Linked DNA regions of Pigmentibacter sp. JX0631. The protein of the gene in region 1 interacts with the protein of each later gene in a pairwise test. Links are inferred from orthologs where the notes say so. Each region holds a gene or a part of one and is shown on either strand. Other genes may lie near its edges. The genes, in order: QEJ31_RS06985 and priA.

Evidence for each region.
Region 2: the proteins of QEJ31_RS06985 (region 1) and priA interact in binary tests that used the Escherichia coli proteins (3 or more experiments, as listed by UniProt). The link is inferred for Pigmentibacter sp. JX0631 from one-to-one orthologs.

The regions. Positions count from the first base shown.
Region 1 is NZ_CP123622.1:1,599,613-1,608,559, forward strand. What follows is about bases 3,379-6,266. They hold QEJ31_RS06985 (single-stranded DNA-binding protein), read left to right. Parts: upstream 3,379-4,520; coding sequence 4,521-5,012; downstream 5,013-6,266. Other genes in these bases: lpxC (UDP-3-O-acyl-N-acetylglucosamine deacetylase), read right to left, coding at 3,379-4,131; QEJ31_RS06990 (neprosin family prolyl endopeptidase), read right to left, coding at 5,035-6,266. In the rest of the region: QEJ31_RS06965 (chorismate mutase), read right to left, coding at 1-289; cysS (cysteine--tRNA ligase), read right to left, coding at 306-1,781; molecular chaperone DnaJ, read right to left, coding at 1,787-2,908; more of lpxC, read right to left, coding at 3,166-3,378; more of QEJ31_RS06990, read right to left, coding at 6,267-6,273; QEJ31_RS06995 (hypothetical protein), read right to left, coding at 6,550-7,047; QEJ31_RS07000 (hypothetical protein), read right to left, coding at 7,074-8,090; QEJ31_RS07005 (hypothetical protein), read right to left, coding at 8,135-8,947. UniProt on the Escherichia coli protein: Plays an important role in DNA replication, recombination and repair. Binds to ssDNA and to an array of partner proteins to recruit them to their sites of action during DNA metabolism. Acts as a sliding platform that migrates on DNA via reptation.
Region 2 is NZ_CP123622.1:25,403-34,401, reverse strand. Bases 3,200-6,139 are described here. They hold priA (primosomal protein N'), read left to right. Parts: upstream 3,200-3,552; coding sequence 3,553-5,727; downstream 5,728-6,139. Other genes in these bases: QEJ31_RS00110 (response regulator), read left to right, coding at 5,792-6,139; QEJ31_RS00120 (transporter substrate-binding domain-containing protein), read right to left, coding at 3,200-3,409. In the rest of the region: QEJ31_RS00145 (DsrE family protein), read left to right, coding at 1-262; QEJ31_RS00140 (DsrE family protein), read left to right, coding at 280-690; QEJ31_RS00135 (hypothetical protein), read left to right, coding at 705-1,088; QEJ31_RS00130 (GNAT family N-acetyltransferase), read left to right, coding at 1,104-1,850; QEJ31_RS00125 (HAD-IB family phosphatase), read right to left, coding at 1,847-2,524; more of QEJ31_RS00120, read right to left, coding at 2,636-3,199; more of QEJ31_RS00110, read left to right, coding at 6,140-7,057; QEJ31_RS00105 (hypothetical protein), read left to right, coding at 7,002-7,925; QEJ31_RS00100 (ATP-binding cassette domain-containing protein), read left to right, coding at 7,927-8,999.

The DNA.
Region 1 (8,947 bases):
TAGCAATTTCTTTTGCTTTTTGAACTACTTCGTTAGCTCTTTTCTCGTCAAGTGCTTTTCCAACGTCTTTTCCTAATTTTATATCAGCTACTTCTTCTTGTAACTTTGTACGTTCAATTATTAATGCAACAAGTTTAGGAGTAATTTGATCAAATTTTTCTCTAACACATGTTAATTCAGTACATTTTTCTATTTTTTTTGTTTCATTTTTAGCATGATCATGGCCTTCACATGCTAAGACGTTTATAGAAAGTAATGTAACAATTGAGCTTACGGCATATTTAAGCATATTTAATTCTCCATCTTTACAAAAGAACAGTCCATTTTGTACCTGAGGGAGTATCCTGAATTTGAACACCTTGTGCAAGTAATTCATCTCGAATTGCATCAGATTTTTTCCAATCTTTATCAAGGCGAGCAAGCTTTCTTTCTTCTAGTTTTATATTTATATCTTTTGCTGAAATTTCAGAAGCTAAACTAAATTTCTTTAAATCATCAAAAAATTCTTGCGGTTCTTTTGTTAGCAATCCTAAAACATTCTTGATCCAAACTTTAAATTTTGGCCAATCATTTCTTAAAATATCAAGATCTTCTTTAGAAAGAATTTTTCCAGTTTTTTCTAAATTACTGATTTTTGAATTTACAGTTCTTATAAAATCAAAAAATATCGCTAATGCAGCGCTGCTATTTAAATCATCTGCTAAAGCTTCTTTCATTCTTAATGAAAGGCGAGGTAATTCAAGAAAAATTGAATCAGAATATTGTTTAGTTAAATCTGCTGAATTTTGAAAAGAATACTCGTTCACTAAAGAAACAAAGCGATATATTTTACCTAATTTTTTTAGATTTTCTGTAGTCATTTCAAAAGTAAAATCTAATGGTTGACCATAAGATACTGAAAGAAAAACGAGCCTTAATACTTCAGCTGGATATTTTCCTAAAAAATCTTTAATCGCCACATAGTGATTAGTACTTTTGCTCATTTTTTCGCCGTATAGAGTAACCATTCCTGCATGCAACCAGTTTGTTGCAAAAGGCTTACCAGTTGCACCTTCGGACTGTGCAATTTCTGCTTCATGATGAGGAAATATGAGATCTCTACCACCCATATGTATATCGATGGAATCTCCAAATTTTGAATGAATCATGGCAGAACACTCAACATGCCAGCCAGGACGACCATCTCCCCAAGGAGATGACCAAAATATTTCACCAGGTTTGACAAATTTCCAAAGAGCAAAATCTAAGGCATCTTCTTTTGCTTCATCAACCTCAATTCTTGCACCTTTTTTAAGATCATTAATTTTATTTTTACTTAATTTGCCATACTCACTAAATTTTCTGACTCGATAATAAACACCTGATTTAGAAACATAAGCAAATTCTTTTTCAATTAATGTTTGAATAAGGGAAATTATTTGCGGAATTGACTCTGTTACTTTAGGCTCATACTGCGGCCGAAGCAAATTGAATAATTCTAACATTTCATCTTGCTCACCAACATAACGAGAAACTATATCACTGCAAGAAACACCTTCAGAATTAGCTTTATTGATAATTTTATCATCAACATCTGTAATATTTCTAGCCCATTCTATCTCATAACCCTGATCAGCAAGAGTCCTATAAAGTAAATCATAAGAAAAAAAAGTTCGACTATGACCTATATGAGTATTTCCGTATGGCGTTACTCCACAACAATACATTTTAACCTTACCTGCACTTAAAGGATTAAAAAGTTCTTTTTTGCCTGTAAGAGTATTAAAAAAATGTATTTTCATATGAATTACCCAAATATTTTGTCAAAAAACCCGTTATTGTTTTTTACGTTTTGCCCAACTTTTTGCGCAAATGCACGCAAATGCTCTTCTGCCTCTTTATTTACTTTCGTAGGAATCTCAACACTAACTTCAATTACAAGATCCCCTTTACCTCTACCATATTTTTCTAATTTAGGAATACCTGCTCCCTGAACTATGAGTCTTTGTCCTGGTTGTATCCCAGCAGGTATTTCAATTTTACGTGGCTCTTCTTCAAAACAATCAATACTTACGTCTGTACCTAAAATGGCTTGAGCTACACCTATTTTCAATGAATATACGAGATCAAACTCTTCGCGCTTAAAAAATGGGTTAGATTCGACTTCGATGAAAACATATAAGTCTCCAGCTGGCCCTCCATTCGCACCACCTTCTCCTTCTCCAGAAACACGAAGACGCATGCCTGTATCTATTCCCGCAGGAATTTTTACATTAATATTTGAAGATTTTGTTTGAAATCCCGAACCTTTACAATCGCTACAAGGAGTTGAAATACTTTTTCCGCTTCCATTACAATCAGGACATGTTGAAGCATAAGTAAAAAAACCTTGTTGTACTGCAACTTGACCTTGCCCACGACAAGTTGAACAAGTCACAGGTTTCGTCCCTTTAGCAGCACCAGATCCTTCACAAGATGAGCATGCTGATTTACGAGGGATTTGAATTTTCTTTTCTGTCCCAAGTACAGATTCTTTAAACGTTATTTTTAAATCGTAACGAAGATCACTACCCTTCCTAGCTCTGTTACCGCCGCCTCTTTTTCGTCCGCCGCCCATTCCAAAAAGATCTTCAAATATTGAACCAAAATGTTCAAAAACATCATCGACGTTCCCAAATCCACCGCCGCCAAAACCAGCGCCATTCACTCCTGCATGCCCAAATTGATCAAATCGTTGACGCTTTGCAGAATCGCTGAGAACTTCATATGCTTCAGCTGCTTCCTTAAATTTTTCTTCTGCTACCTTGTCTCCAGGATTACGATCAGGATGATACTGAACAGCAAGTTTACGGTAAGCTTTTTTTATTTCGTCTGCAGAAGCATTCTTTGATACCTGTAAAATGTCATAATAGTTACGTTTTGTACTCATCTAATAATACTCCAGGAAACTGTCGGGGGTTTTTGTGTACATTGCGACAGAAAAAAATAGTTGCGGTCAAAACTTAACCCCGATTTTGTAAGAGTCAACAAGGTCTAATCTATTTTTATAATATTTATAATTCAATATGAAAGTCTACAACTCTTGAAATATAAGAATAAAAAAAGATTTAAAAACCGCATTAGTAACATGAACACTAACACTAGTATTCGAAAATTTCTATTATTTTTTTAAACTTTAGGAGACAGTTAGCCTGTGGCAAGACCTACTAAATTTGTTTTTAATTCGCTTAATGATTTTGGATAAGTTAGGAGAGCTTTTAAACGATTTGTATCTTTTGCATTAGGCACAAATACTCTAGTAGCAGAAGTATTTGTCAATATTGCTCTAGCAAGTTTATTATGCAAATCATGACCAGCCTTGTTAGCTATTACATGTCCCAGTACTGGCATACCTATTAAATGCAAGTCACCAATGCAATCTAGTGCTTTATGCATAACAAATTCCTGAGCATTGCGCAGTCCTTTAGCATTCATAACACCAGTTGTTCTTGACACAACGATAGCGTTATCTAAAGATCCTCCTTTTGCTAAACCTTTTGAATGTAGAAAATCAATTTCTTCTTTCAATCCAAAAGTACGTGCAAAGGAAAAAAGTTCACAAAATGATTTTGCCGTGTAATCGAGGGAGATAGCTTGTCTGCCGATAGCTTCCACATTACCAAAATCAATTGCATACGAGATAATAGGTTTTTTTGATGGTTCAATGCGAACAAAACGAGTTGGATTTTTTTCATCGACCACTTCTATTGTGTTTTCAACAATTATAACTTTTTTGGGTTCAGACAATTCCTGGATTCCAGCTTCATCTAGTAGCACCAAAAAAGGTGCGGAAGATCCATCTAAGATAGGCATTTCACTATTATTAATTTCAATAATTGCATTATCGATACCAAATCCATAAAGTGCGGCCATCAAATGTTCAATAGTAGAAACATAAACCTGCTGATTTCCAATTCTTGTTGCTAGGCTCGTATCAAAGACAGCAAAAGGATCTGCTTTAATATAAGGTTTTCCTGGAAGATCAGTACGTTGAAAAAGAACTCCAGTATTTGCTACAGCCGGTCTTATTTCTACAGATATTAAGTTTCCTGAATGAACTCCAATACCTGAGAATGATACGCTACGTCTGAGAGTTCTTTGAAAGTTCGTCATTCTTTCCCCACGAAAACAGCAAGTATAAAAATTATGAGTGATATATGATAAATAACTATCTACCACATAAAATGAGCACTAACAATTAGCACTATAACAAATTGCTAGCAAGCCTCTTCAAATGGTTAAAACGGTCATCTAGCATCCCTACACCTTCATCGGAAAGTATACTTAATTTTACAAGAGAATTTTACGTCAATGAAAAATTTCCTTTAAAACTTTTTGACGACTACAATCGTTTAGCTTGACCAGGATCTGTTCTAGGTTGCGTAAAAAACCGTCGGCTGTAAAAACGCAATTGACGCAAAAGTATCCTGACTATAAGCCTAGGAAGGGAGCATTTTTTATTCCCATAAATCATTTGTTTTTATAAGTAAGGAGAATTGCTTATGTCCGGAGTTAATAAAGTCATTCTTGTCGGAAGGTTGGGACAAGAACCTGATATGCGCAGCACAACCAGCGGACAACAAGTCTGTACTTTAAGTATTGCTACAAGCGAAACTTGGACGAAAGATGGAAATAAAGAAGAGAGAACAGAATGGCACAGAGTTGTATTATGGGGTCGTCAAGCCGAACTAGCTCATAAGTATTTGAAAAAGGGCCGACTTGTTTACATAGAAGGAAAACTTCAAACTCGCTCTTGGCAAGATCAGCAGGGACAAAAAAGATATACAACAGAAATTGTAGCAAATAACATGCAATTTTTAGAAAGTATGAATTCTAATCAAGGCCGTGATATGAATGATATCCCACCAGCTAATGATATAAATGACTACTATTCTGGTCCTAGTAATTATGACTCAACTTCTCCTACCAGAAATAGTTCTTCATCTTCATTCAGTAGCAACTCTAGACCTATGGATGATGACATCCCTTTTTAAAAGGCACTAGAAGATTTAGATATTATTTTTTCTGACCAAAATGCCAAATCAAATTATAAGGAAATGCTTCTATTGAAGAATAAAAAGGAAAATAATTTCCATTCTGTGTAAAGATGTTGATTTGTTTTTCTCCTTGATATTCAGGGTAAGGATTAACATAATTTCCATACATAACTGTTCCGTTATTTGGACTACTTGCATATACCTCTGCTCCAACACTAAACGCATTTGGTAAAACATTAGTTGAAGGATATACACGATCTGGATAATAACCCATTGCTAAAGTTGTCATCTGAGCAGAGGAGTCTCCTGTAACTAGGGTTAGGTAATATCCGGATTGCGCGTTATTTTTATCAAGATGATTCACTTGAAATATAAAATCGTTATTCTTGTTTTTGAGTGGTGTTCCAAAAGCAGGAGTGCCTGGCATTTGAATAAAATTAGCACAATACATATTATAACAAGATTTAGAACCATAATTATCAACACTAGCAAAAATAAAAATACTTGTTGAAGGAGACGACGTAAAATATGAACTTGCAATCAAACCAAACTCAACAGAATAAGTCCCTTCTGAACCCCTATTAATAAGCCAAAATTGAGCTATTGAGTGATCCGCATGACTTGCTGGAGTAACTGACTGCAATTGAGGACCTCGAAAAAAAGCTTCTGATTTTTTTGTTTTAATTTGAATAAGTTGATTATTTTCGTTTACACCTTGCTCCCATGTATAGCCAGAACCTGAGCTATTAAATAAAATATTTGGATCGGAATTCAAAGAAAAAAAATCTTTTTTATTGGTATATTTAGAAGTCAATAACATTTTTGTTGGACGAATAATTGCTACACTGCCATAAGGACATTCAAGTGATGAATTGACTTCAAAATTACTCCCCACTCTTACCAATTCAGAAAAATTTTGAGAAAAACTTTCTTTAACTTCATCTATTAAACTCTCTGCTAATTTTGGAAAATCTATTAGAGCAGGTTGTTCCGCAAATGGAATACAATCAACGACATAGTTATTTTTTTGAATTGAATTTAAGATATGTACTTTCTTGTAGTAATCAACAATTTTTTGCAAAAAAACGGCCTTTTCTGGAGTTTCTGGTTCATACTGAGAAATTGTAGTAACAAACTCTTGAAGATTATTTGAGGTATAAATACTAGGCTCTTCATTAACAGCAGAGAAAAAGTCTGCATACGAAGAAAATTGTAAAAAAAATACTAAAGAAACTACAATAAATTTTATTTTGTACATAACTTCTCCTAGAAAGAAAAAAGCAAAACCTTTTTTCGGAGAATTAAAAATTTACTGAGAAAAATATTCCTCATTATGTCAAAAAATTGAAATAATAGACTTTCTGTTGTTAACATAAAACTCTTTAAAATTATATTGTGACATTACAATCTAGGTTATTGTTTTAATGGTAAATTTACTTAACATGTAGTGACTTCAATATTTAGAAAAATAGAAAATATATTAATATTTATGAATATTATTCCCTACTAAATCAAGGTATTAGTTTAAATTATATTACTTAGAAATTCCAAGTTCTTTCAATTTTAGATCATGCTTGGCTTCAACTTCTGCAACTTTTTCTGATAACTCATTCATTTTATTTTTATATATAAAACTATCTAGTTGGCTTAACCTATTATAAATCTCAACATAATCACGTCTCTCAGCTTCTGTTAAATTATTATTATTCAGTCTCTCAATTGCATTATCTCTTTTAATTTTCTCCAATAAAAATGCTTTTTCTTCCTCTGCTTGTTCAATATTAATAGGTTCATTTTTATTACTTGAATTTACGCTGCTGGCAGATGAAAGATATTCTTCTTTATTTTTTATACTATCTGTATTTTTTGTTGTAGAATTAGGTAAAGAGGCGTTAGTAGGAAAATTATATTTCTTAGTATCTGTACTTTGCTCTTCAATTTCTTTTTTTAGTTCTTTCTTATAAAAAAGAAAAATACTAAAAAAACATATTGAAGTCATCAATAGTGAAATAATACCAACTTTTTTATTCATACCAATAACCTTTAAATCTTTGTATACTACGGTTTGTAATCAAATGTTACATTTCCTAAATATGTATACGGTTTATTGTCTTGCACTTCCATTTTTTTATACAACGTTTGGTTATCAATATTTAGAATTACTTTTCCTGATTCTTGAGATACTATTTGTTCATAAATACTCAAAAATATTTTTTTGTCAAGATCAAATTTATTAATTTTATCCAAAGATTCTTTTAAATACATTCCTGACAAAACCAAATTTTTGTTTTTAGAGTTATAAGCACTCAAATCATAGTAATCATTACTATGCAAAAGCATATTTTGATATACTGCTTCTATTTCGCTTCTTTCAAGTAAATATGTTGTTGTTGTTTGTTTTCCATACTTACCAGAAAAAATCATTTTAATTTTTGCTTTCCCTGAATATAAGTCACAAATTAAATCGCTTGCAGAAATTTCCGTGCTAGTATAGCCATTATTAAAAAATAATTGATTTAAAAATTTATCTGTTTGAGGTTTTATTTCATCTTTACTATCAATAATATTTGTTATGGAATTTTTGTCATAATCAATTGTATAAGTTACTTTATCTATTTGAAAACTATTATCTAAATCAAACTTTGAAATATCAGTATGCATAACTTCAGCTGCTTTATCTAATACTTTCCTTCGAAAATTACTTAATGCAAAAGATACTCCTGAATTCAAATTTATCAATACAGTTCCATTTTTTCGAACCATATTTTTTTGTTCAATTCGCATTGATTCAGGAAACATCTGATTCACTGCATTTCTAGCTCGAGATTCTACGGTAGCACAATTACTTACATTTACTCCTCCAGGATAAAAATTTCCTAAACTTACATTAGAGAAATTCAAATTCCCATTTAAATATTTTGGGAAGGAAATAAACGATATAGTATTGTAACTATCAATAGTAAAAGTAACTGGTTCTCTACTTTCTAGTATATTTATTTGATACACATTTTGTGCATTTGCACAGCAAAATACTAAACTTAATTTGAATAAGACAAATTTATTTAATAATTTCATTATTTTTCTCTTATAAAAAAGGGCTCTAATTTTTAGAGCCACAATTATTTACTAAATGTTAATGATCCAGAACGATCTATGATTTGAAATTCAGTTACTTTATCTTCAACCCAAATATTTGTTTTGCCTTTAAAGGCCGCAACTGCGTTTGAACTACCAAATATTGAACCAACAGTTCCTAAAACAAAAGATCCAATTTGGCAGTAGTAATGATAACATTTACCTAAACTATTAGCTGCATACATTACACCAGATGTTGGAGGAGATACTAATCCTGGAGGTGTACTGCCAGCATTCATCATAGCAAATTGTCTTAAAGCTCTATCAATTAAAAGCGCACGTTCTTCACGTTTTATATCGTCTTGTTCTTCTTTAGTGTAAATATAATCTCCATCAAACTTTAAATCAAACCAATCGCTTGAATTTTTATCTTCAACAACTGAATGGACGCTTGATGTAGAAAACCACCCGCCAGAAGTAGATTTCTTTTCAATTCTAGTGAACATATTATAAAAATTATATTTAGCCGTAAATGAACGAGTTTGTTTTGCTTGATAAGTATAATTAACATTCAAACTTATATTTGCAGATATATTTTGAATGTCTGCACCAGGAGCTGGTACGTTAACATTTGTATAGTAAACACAAGCTCCATTTAAATTTAATCTAACTTTTCCAGATAAACTTCCAAAAGGAAATTGAGCAGCAACTTCCTTATCATGAAGAGTTGGAAGTGGAGAATTAACATCTATATTATTTATAGTTTGTGACTTAATTCCAGGTATAGAAGAATCAATTACAGTTGAAACACTTGCGTCTGCAGCACCTGAATCATTTTTCAGTGAAGCAATAAAATA
Region 2 (8,999 bases), 1.6 Mb from region 1 along the record:
AGCAGTTGATTTAAAAGAGAAAAAAAATGAAGTAAAATTATTTATATTACAAAATGCAGTTTTTTCATTTCGAAATAATATTAATATTTATGATCCAATTGAAAATATTATTAAAAAAGATATTCCAATTTTTATAGATGAATTTTCGATTAAAGAAAGAGGAATAGATAGAAATAATTTAAGAAAAGAAATTGTTATTTCATCTATGGACGTTATACTAGATCATCTTGTTAATAAAACTAAGGTTATCTGGCATTCATAAGGTAAGAAAGATTTTCTATGAATAATTCTGTATTGACTTTCGTATTAATGGATCCTCCGTTTGAGAATGCTCGCTCGACAAGTGCCTTAAGATTAATACATCTTGCAGTTGCAAGAGGCATTCATGTAAATGTATTTGCTTATGAAGGAGCTGTTTCTTTAGCATTTGAAAAACAACTAGCCCATGCAAATCCTATCCATAATCGCTCTTTAGAAGAAGAAGATCATCCAACCACTAAACAATGGATTGCATCAATTTTTGAGAAATCTAAGGAAACTGGAGCAAAAATAGACTGGGTTCAATGTGGATTTTGCGTAGATGAAAGAGGTGTTTTTGAATTTTCGCCAAATTTAAGACGCAATGGTCCTGGTGAGCTGTTAAAATTTATAGAGAATTCAGATAATGTTTTAGTTATCCCAACTCGATAATGAAAGTATCATTTATGAAAAAAATATTGCAAATTATTGAGTCAGCTTACCGAGGAACTATTGAAGAACAGGATGATACTGTTATCTGGATTTCACACTTCTTAAAAGATGCAGGAAGTTCAATTGATCTATTACTAAAGGGAAACGCTATCAGTTATTTATTAACTAAACAAGATTCTTCTGGTCTTGTTTTTGGTTTTAAAGTACAAACACAACCTGCAAAAATATATGAAGATTTAAGAAAAATTATGGAAAAAGGTGTTCTAATTTTTTATGTCTATGAAGATGCTTTAGAACGTGGTTTTGAAATGGAAGAAATGATATTTGGACCACAAGGAATAGCGCGAGCAGATTTTCCAATTCTTTTTGAAAAATATGATCATATTTTGCACTGGTAAATTTTAGGAAAAAAAATGACAAATAATATTTTAACTGCTGTAAATTTATATCAGGATATTTTTAGTGATGTTTTAACGAGTGAAAACGTTCTTGAACGATTTACATGTTACTATCAAACAACTCCTGTTCCTTTATGGAATACTGCTTTTCACAATAATACTTACTATTCTTATGAAGATATATTGAAATTAAATACTTATTATAAGTTAAAGAATATTCAGGGATATTTTCTTTCATTTGATAATAAATACCAAGAATTCTCTATTTACAATGGTTCTTTTTTTTATTTAAGCAAGAATAGTTTTAACCAAGATTTTTTGATTAAACAAAAAATTTCTGTGAAAGAAATTAAAGATTGTTCAGAATATTGTAAATATCTTTCAGTTTTATTTGAAATAGATTTGGAAACCGAAAAAGAGTTATGTGCTATGTTGAGCCTTAAAGATAGAAAATATAAAAACAAAAATTTTTGTGCTTATATTGATGGTGTAATATGCGCAACAATTACTATTACTTTAAATGAATTTGATAATGCTTATATCTCTAATTTAGCAGTATTTCCCGAATTTAGAAAGAAAAATTTGGCAAGTTTATTAATTCATTTTCTTATTCAAGAATTTTGTGATAAAAATATCTATACTTTAACTGCAAAAAATAGTGTTTTAAGCCAATTTTCATTACCTAATTTAGGATTTCAAAATATGGGTGAAATAAATTTAATTCCTTTAGAAAAAATGAATCATACCATGCAAAACTTTTAAATATTTTCCTTTGCTTTCCAATTATGCAGCTTAAAATTGCCATTTAAATTTTTTTCAAAAATCTTTAAATGCTTTTTTTTGGGGCAAATTATATGTCTTTCTTTGGCAAGAGAAAGCATTGGTAGATCTGCAATATGATCACTCCATCCACTGTGCCATTCAATATTTGTGCCTAGTATTTTTTCTATTCTTTTTATCTTTTCTGCTTGATAACAATTTTTCGATTTAAGAATAACTCCGCCTGCAAAATAAGTTAGTTCACTTCCAATGATAAGCCGAATATTTTGTACTTTACCGTGTAGCATACCTCTTACCCAAGTTTGTCCTGACGCTGTGACAATAACAATTTCAATTCCTTGAGATTTTAACTGTTGAAATGTAGGAATGACTTCTGTAAATAAAAGAGAATTGCTTTCTGTGGCTAAAATATTTCGCAAAAATTGTGCGCAAAGTTTTTTATCTTTTCCAACCGTCAAGCTCCAAAGTATGACAGACTTGGCAAAGGTTTTATCCAGTCTAAAAATTGCAGTTGCTAATAAAAATGGCGTCCATAATAATAAAAGAAAAAGCCGGTAAGGTTCATTTGAAATAATTTTTTTTAAGATGATTAAAAAAGAATCTTTCGAAATTAGTGTTCCATCAAAATCAAAAAAAGCATAGCGAATTTTTTCCATTGAAACTCCAATTTATGGGATCCAAACTTAGTTAGACAGTTCTTATTCCCAGTTTAAGAAGAAAATGGCAAAATTTGAAGAAGTAAGCAAGTTTTTTAGAATATGCTTATCTCACTTGTCTCCATATATGTGACTTAATTTTCCTTCAGCCTTTAATTTTTTTAGTGCTTCATCAATTTTATTCAGAAGTGGTTTCTGATTCCGTGATTTTAGGATTGCAATGTAATTAGGGTCTAGATTGAAAGGCTTTTTTAAGATCCTAAACTCATTTCGTCTTTTTTGAATTTCAGGATTTTTGGCACCCATTATGGCACTATTCAAACCTTCAGCCCCAGGACCAATTAAAAATCCATCTATTTTATCTTGTAAAAGAAGTTCTAATTGGCTTTCTATACTAAAGGTTTCTACATAGTTAAAACCATTTTCTTTGAGCATTTTTTCAAAGATATAACCATAATTTGCTCCACGCAGAGCGGCTATTTTTTTATTTTTCAAGTCTTCATAAGTCTCAAATTTTAATGGATTTTTTTTTGTAGTAACGACTACTATTTTATCATAGTAAAGTGGTTCTTCTGAAAAATCAAAAATCTTAAGTCTTTCATTTGAACGTGAAAAACCAATTATAGCATATTTTCCAAGATTTGCATCTTCTACTGCTTTAGGCCAATTTTGTAATTTATATTCAGCAGTTAAATTTATTTCTTTTGTAATAATATTCATAAGTTCAATTAAATAGCCTTTGGGATGTTGCATTTCATCAAGATAAATTTTTGGAGCACGGGAATTATTGCCCGTGATTATTAATCTATCTTCTTCAGCTATACTCATGGTGCAAAATAAAAGTAGTAAACAAAATAAAATGTTTTTAAAATATGATAATAGCATGGAAAAAAGTCCTTTTAAATTTCAACAAGTATATCATCAAAATAATTTAGACACTAGCATTTTTAAGTTTACCTTGGAAATATTTAGCTCAATATTTAATCCTTGTTTTTTTAAAGGATGGTATTAAGAAAGAGATCTGTTTTGTGTTAAGTGAAGGAATGAATAGGGCAGGTAATATGGCATCTGAATTAGGCAAAATAAAATTTGGCAAATTTGGAGTAGTTGGCTCAACGGGACTGCTGCTAACTTACTCCATACCAATAAATTTATTTGATATAATAGAAGGCACATTTTGTTTAGTACCAATGCGTTCAGGGAAAAATATCAAAATTTATGTCGCTATATTTCTAGAATTTTGCGAAGAACCTAGTTTTGTTTGTCAAAGTATTATTCAAGAAGTTCCTTATACAAGGCATTTATCTAAACAATATATTTCTTATCTACTTTGGATATCTGAATATTATTTACATCCAATTGAAAAAATTATTCCATTAATTGCGCCACAATTTTTATGGAATACTACAAAACATAACATATTATTTAAAAGAATAAGTAACTATATTAAATGTATTCAAAAAGAAGAATATACTCTTATTTATAATCAAAAAAAGGAAAAATTAAAAGGAGAAATTCAATATCCTAAAAGAGATGAAATACATTTGAATAAAGAGCAAAGTGAAGTATACGAAAATTTAATTACGTTGAATGAAGGGGTTGTTTTATTACATGGAGTTACTGGTTCTGGAAAAACAGAAATTTATTTAAAATATGCTCAATATATTTTATCTAAACAAAAAACAGTATTAATTTTAGTTCCTGAAATATCATTAACACCACAAATGACTTCAAGGTTTAGAGCTCTTTTCGGTCTAGATTTAGCAATAGTTCATTCAGGACTTACAAATTTAGAATATGAAATTGAATGGTTTAAAATTCATCTTGGATTGGCTAAAGTTGTATTGGGTGTTAGAACTTCTATATTTTCCTCAATACAAAATCTAGGTTTAATAATTATTGATGAAGAGCATGACAGTAGTTATAAATCACAAGATTCCGTTGCGTATCATGCCCGAGATCTTGCCATAGTTAGATCAAAAAAAGAAAAAGCTGTCTGTATTTTAGGTTCTGCTACCCCTTCAGTAGATTCTATGTATAATGTTACACTTAAAAAATATTACTACTATAAATTAACCCAAAAATTTTCGAAACAAAAAGTTGATCATGTAATTATTGATAGTAAAAAATATCTTCAACTAGATAGAAATAAAAAGAATTCCTTGACCGCTTTAAAATCTTCACAAGTAACATTTTCTGAAGATGTTATTTGTCCTGAAGTATATGAATTTTTAAATCGTAAAAAAGAACTTAATGAACAAAGTATTATAATTTTAAATAGAAGAGGTTATGTTAATTTTGCCGTTTGTAGCCAATGTGCATCACCACTAAAATGCCCGAAATGTTCAGTAACAACAACTTTACATCAAAAAGGTAAAATTGAAATTTGTCACTATTGTGGTTTTAAAGAACAAATAAGAAATAACTGCCCCACTTGCCATGCAAATAAATTTATTTTTAAAGGAGTAGGGACTCAACAAATTGAGGAATTAATAAAAGAAAAAATTCCTGATTTAAAAATTGCTCGTTTAGACAGAGATGTTCTTACAAGTAATTCAAAATTAAACCAGATTTTAGAAGATTTTCGTACACATAAAACAGATTGTTTAGTTGGTACCCAAATGTTGGCTAAAGGACATGATTTCCCATTAGTAACTTTAGTTGTTGTTTTGCATGTTGAAGATGCGCTTTTTCTCCCTGACTTTCGTTCAGGTGAAAGGACGTTTCAATTGCTAAATCAAGCAATGGGCAGAGCAGCAAGGGGAGAAAAATCTGGTACAGTGGTTCTACAATCTTTAATAACAGGTCATCCAATCATTGATTTTGCTCTTACAAATAATAGTGATGAATTTTTTAACAGAGAATTGACATTAAGAAAGTATGGTTTTCATCCCCCATTTTCAAGACAAATTCTTATCGAAATTAATGGAAAAAATAAAGATAAAGTTGATAACCTTGCAAATAAAGTAAAAGGAATTTTAATTCAGTTTTGGCAGGAGCAAAAATTTGCTATGAACTCTATAAGACTAGCTGGCCCCTATCCTGCAGTAATCGAAAAAATTAATAATTCTTATCGCATTCAGTTATGTATTAGTTCTATTAAAGAAATTCATCCTTTTTATTTATTTCCTAATTCTTTTTTTAATGACAAAGAATTGATAGGGCATTGTAAAATTGATGTAGATCCCTCTTCATTTTTATAGATACTAAAACAATTTAACCGATACTTGTTTTGGATCATTTCATTCTAATATTTAAGGATGATGTATGGCTCAAAAGTCTGAAAATGCAGATAAAAATAATAAATTTTGTGTGCTTATCATTGAAGAAAAAAGTGATTTAAGAACATTTTTTATGGGAGTTTTAACAAAATCAGGTAATTTTGAGGTTAAAAATGCTGCAACACCAATTGAAGCATTAGATATTGTCAGTAAAGAAGCTGCGCAAATCCATGTTATTTTGTTTGATTGGGATATGAAGGAAATGAGTGGTGATGTTTTTGCGCAAAAAATAAAAAATGAAGTGAACTACGATCATATCGAACTTGTTGTTTGTTCTGCAGCAATTGCACAAGATGATAATTTTCTTCTAAATGAACTAGAAATTTATCATACAATGCCAAAAGTAGTAAATGCGGTAGATTTTTTGCGAAATATGGAAGAAATTAGGGCAGAATATTTTAACTCACAAAGTATTCAAACAAAAATTAAAAATTTAAAACATTTAATTCACGAGTCTGATTTACAAGCAATTGATTCTTTATTTTCTAATCAAGAAGTAGAAAATGAAATTACAAAAAATTCTAAATATACCTATCTTGGAGGAGAAGTTAGAATTCTACATAAGAAATATCAAGAAGCTATAGAATTTCTTAAACAACATTTAGAAAAAAATAGTGCAAATAAGTTAAATGAAAATTTAAAAACATTAAACACTTTAGGAAAAGCTTTGTGTTTAATAGGAAATTTTCAAGATGCAACGATGATCTATGAAAAGTTAGAAGCTAAAAGCCCAAATAATTTATCACATAAAATAATGCTCGGAGATGCATTATTAGGTCTTGATGATGTAAAAGGTGCTGAGAATAAATATCAAGAAGTTTTAGAAAAAGATAATACAAATAATGCTGCGCTAGAGGGTATGATTAAAACAAATTCTACTGTGGGAAATTTTGATCAAGCAAAATCATTTTTTGATAAAATTCAGGGAAATTTTGAAAGTAAAACACTTGCAAGTTTTTTTAATAATCGTGGTGTTGCTTTAGTTAAAAATGGTAAAATAAATGAAGCAATTATTTTTTATGAAAACGCTCTCCAATTCTTCGACAAATACAAATCTCATGTTTATTTTAACTTAGGAATGGCTTATTATCGATCTGGTAATATCACAAGTGCTGTGACTTGTTTCCAAGCAGCCATTGCGCAAGATGCTAAACTAGCTGAAGAAAAAGTTATTTTACGGGAGTTAAAAGAAAAAGGTGCAGAAAAATTTACCGAAGACTATCAGCAAGCCCTTCAAAAACGAAAAAAGTAAATATTTAGTATCATTAATTATATATTTAATTTCTGCTTTGACTGTTACTTGGGCAATTCAACTTTATGCATCTGGAAAAGTTACTTCTGGCAATCCATTGTTTATTTTAATAGCATTAATTTTAAGTACTTGGTTGCCCTTTTTTATTTCCTTAATGATTGCCCTCTTTTTTAAAATTCCGCTATATTATTTAGCATTAATGCCAAGGCTTAATAAAAAATTATTTTGGGCTATAATCGTTCCCTTATTAACTGCAGCTATCGGTTTGCAGTTTAGCATTAATTTTTCTCAAATATTTTATCAAGAATCCAATGAAGTTTTATTTCTATCAGGTAACACAGTTTATAGTATATTGCATCTCTTTTTAGTTCATCCTCTTTCTATTATTTTTTTTACTTGTATTTATGCCATAGGCTTAGAAGTGCAATTTCGTGGAATTCTAATTGAGCTTTTTAAAAAAATAGGAATTGCAAATGGCTGGTTTTTGGCAGGTGCATTTCAATTTTTTTGTTTTCTCCCCTTTCTTTGGTTTGGTTACTTTGGTGGCGGGGCGAGTAATACTTTTTACTGCTTATTATTTGCAATATTATTTGTGGGTCAATCAGGTTTTTGTTTCTGGTTATCGACATTTCATAAATTTATGACTAAAGATAAAATAGGTATAAATACAAAAGTTGAATCTATGAGATCACTATTGGTACCAATGATTTATTCTTGTGTTTTTTATTTTATTTATTTTTTTATTGTAATAAAGTTTTTTATTGAAAATGGAAATATGTGGATGTCAGGCCCAGCTAATGGTATAACTGTCATGATACAATCATTCATTACTATTTTTTTGCTCATGACGAAAAGGTTAAAACACTAATATGTTTTGGTACCAAAAAAAATTTCATACCTTTGTAAAACAAGTGATTTCTCCAAAAGTATCCTCAGTTGATAAAATTCTCCAAAAAGCTATGAGTCGACAAAGATCTTTATGGTGGATTTTTTTTCTCATTTTTAAACGAAATTTAATATATGCAGCATTCCTTCAAATTGCACTAATTTCTTTGGCATTATTTGCACCATTTGTTTTAAAAAATTATTTTGAGTTATTTTTAGTTCCAGCTTTTGCTGAGTTTAATAAAAAGTTACTTTTAAGTTCTTTGGGAATATTTGGATATTTTCTGGTTTTTATAGCAACATTTTATATCAAGCAAAAATTATTTACACATTGGAAAAGGCAAATAGAATTCAATTCATTAGACATTTTTGCAAAAATTTGTTGCTACTCGTTGAAAGATCAAAAGAAGATCATAGTAAAAAAATTTAGTGATGAAGAAGGCCGTTTTTTCTCAGACAAAATTAAAGATCTTCCAGCCATTTTCTTTCATGCATTTAGTTTACCAGCATTGATTGTAGCTTTTTTGTTTATATATTCTATAATGCAAAAATTGTTTATTATTCCAATTATAATTTTATTAATTTTATTTGCTTTTCAAATTTCTAATAAAATAATCATTCTCAGAGCTTTAAAAAAAGTAGCTTTTTTTATTCAAGCTAGAAGTAATATTATTCAAAAAATATTTATTTATGGTAACCGAGTTCATTTGTTAGCTTTAGAAAATTTCTTCATTAAAAAAGTCAATTTATTCCAAGAAAATTCAACTAATTTAGTTAAAGGTATTTTAACTCGTCTCTCTGCGGCAGGTTTAATTCAGTATTTTTCTGGATTTATAATAGCTATTCCTAGTCTTGCAGTATATTTATTAGTTAATCAAACGTATTCATTTCTAACAATAGCTACTTTAATTACATTTTTTTCATTAATTGATTATTTTTATGGAAATATATTAATATTTATTTCTAGGGTTAAAGATTTCAAAAAAAGTTTTCATTTATTTTCAATGCCTATACATTTAGAAAATAAAGATTCATATGATAAAAATGAAAAAATATT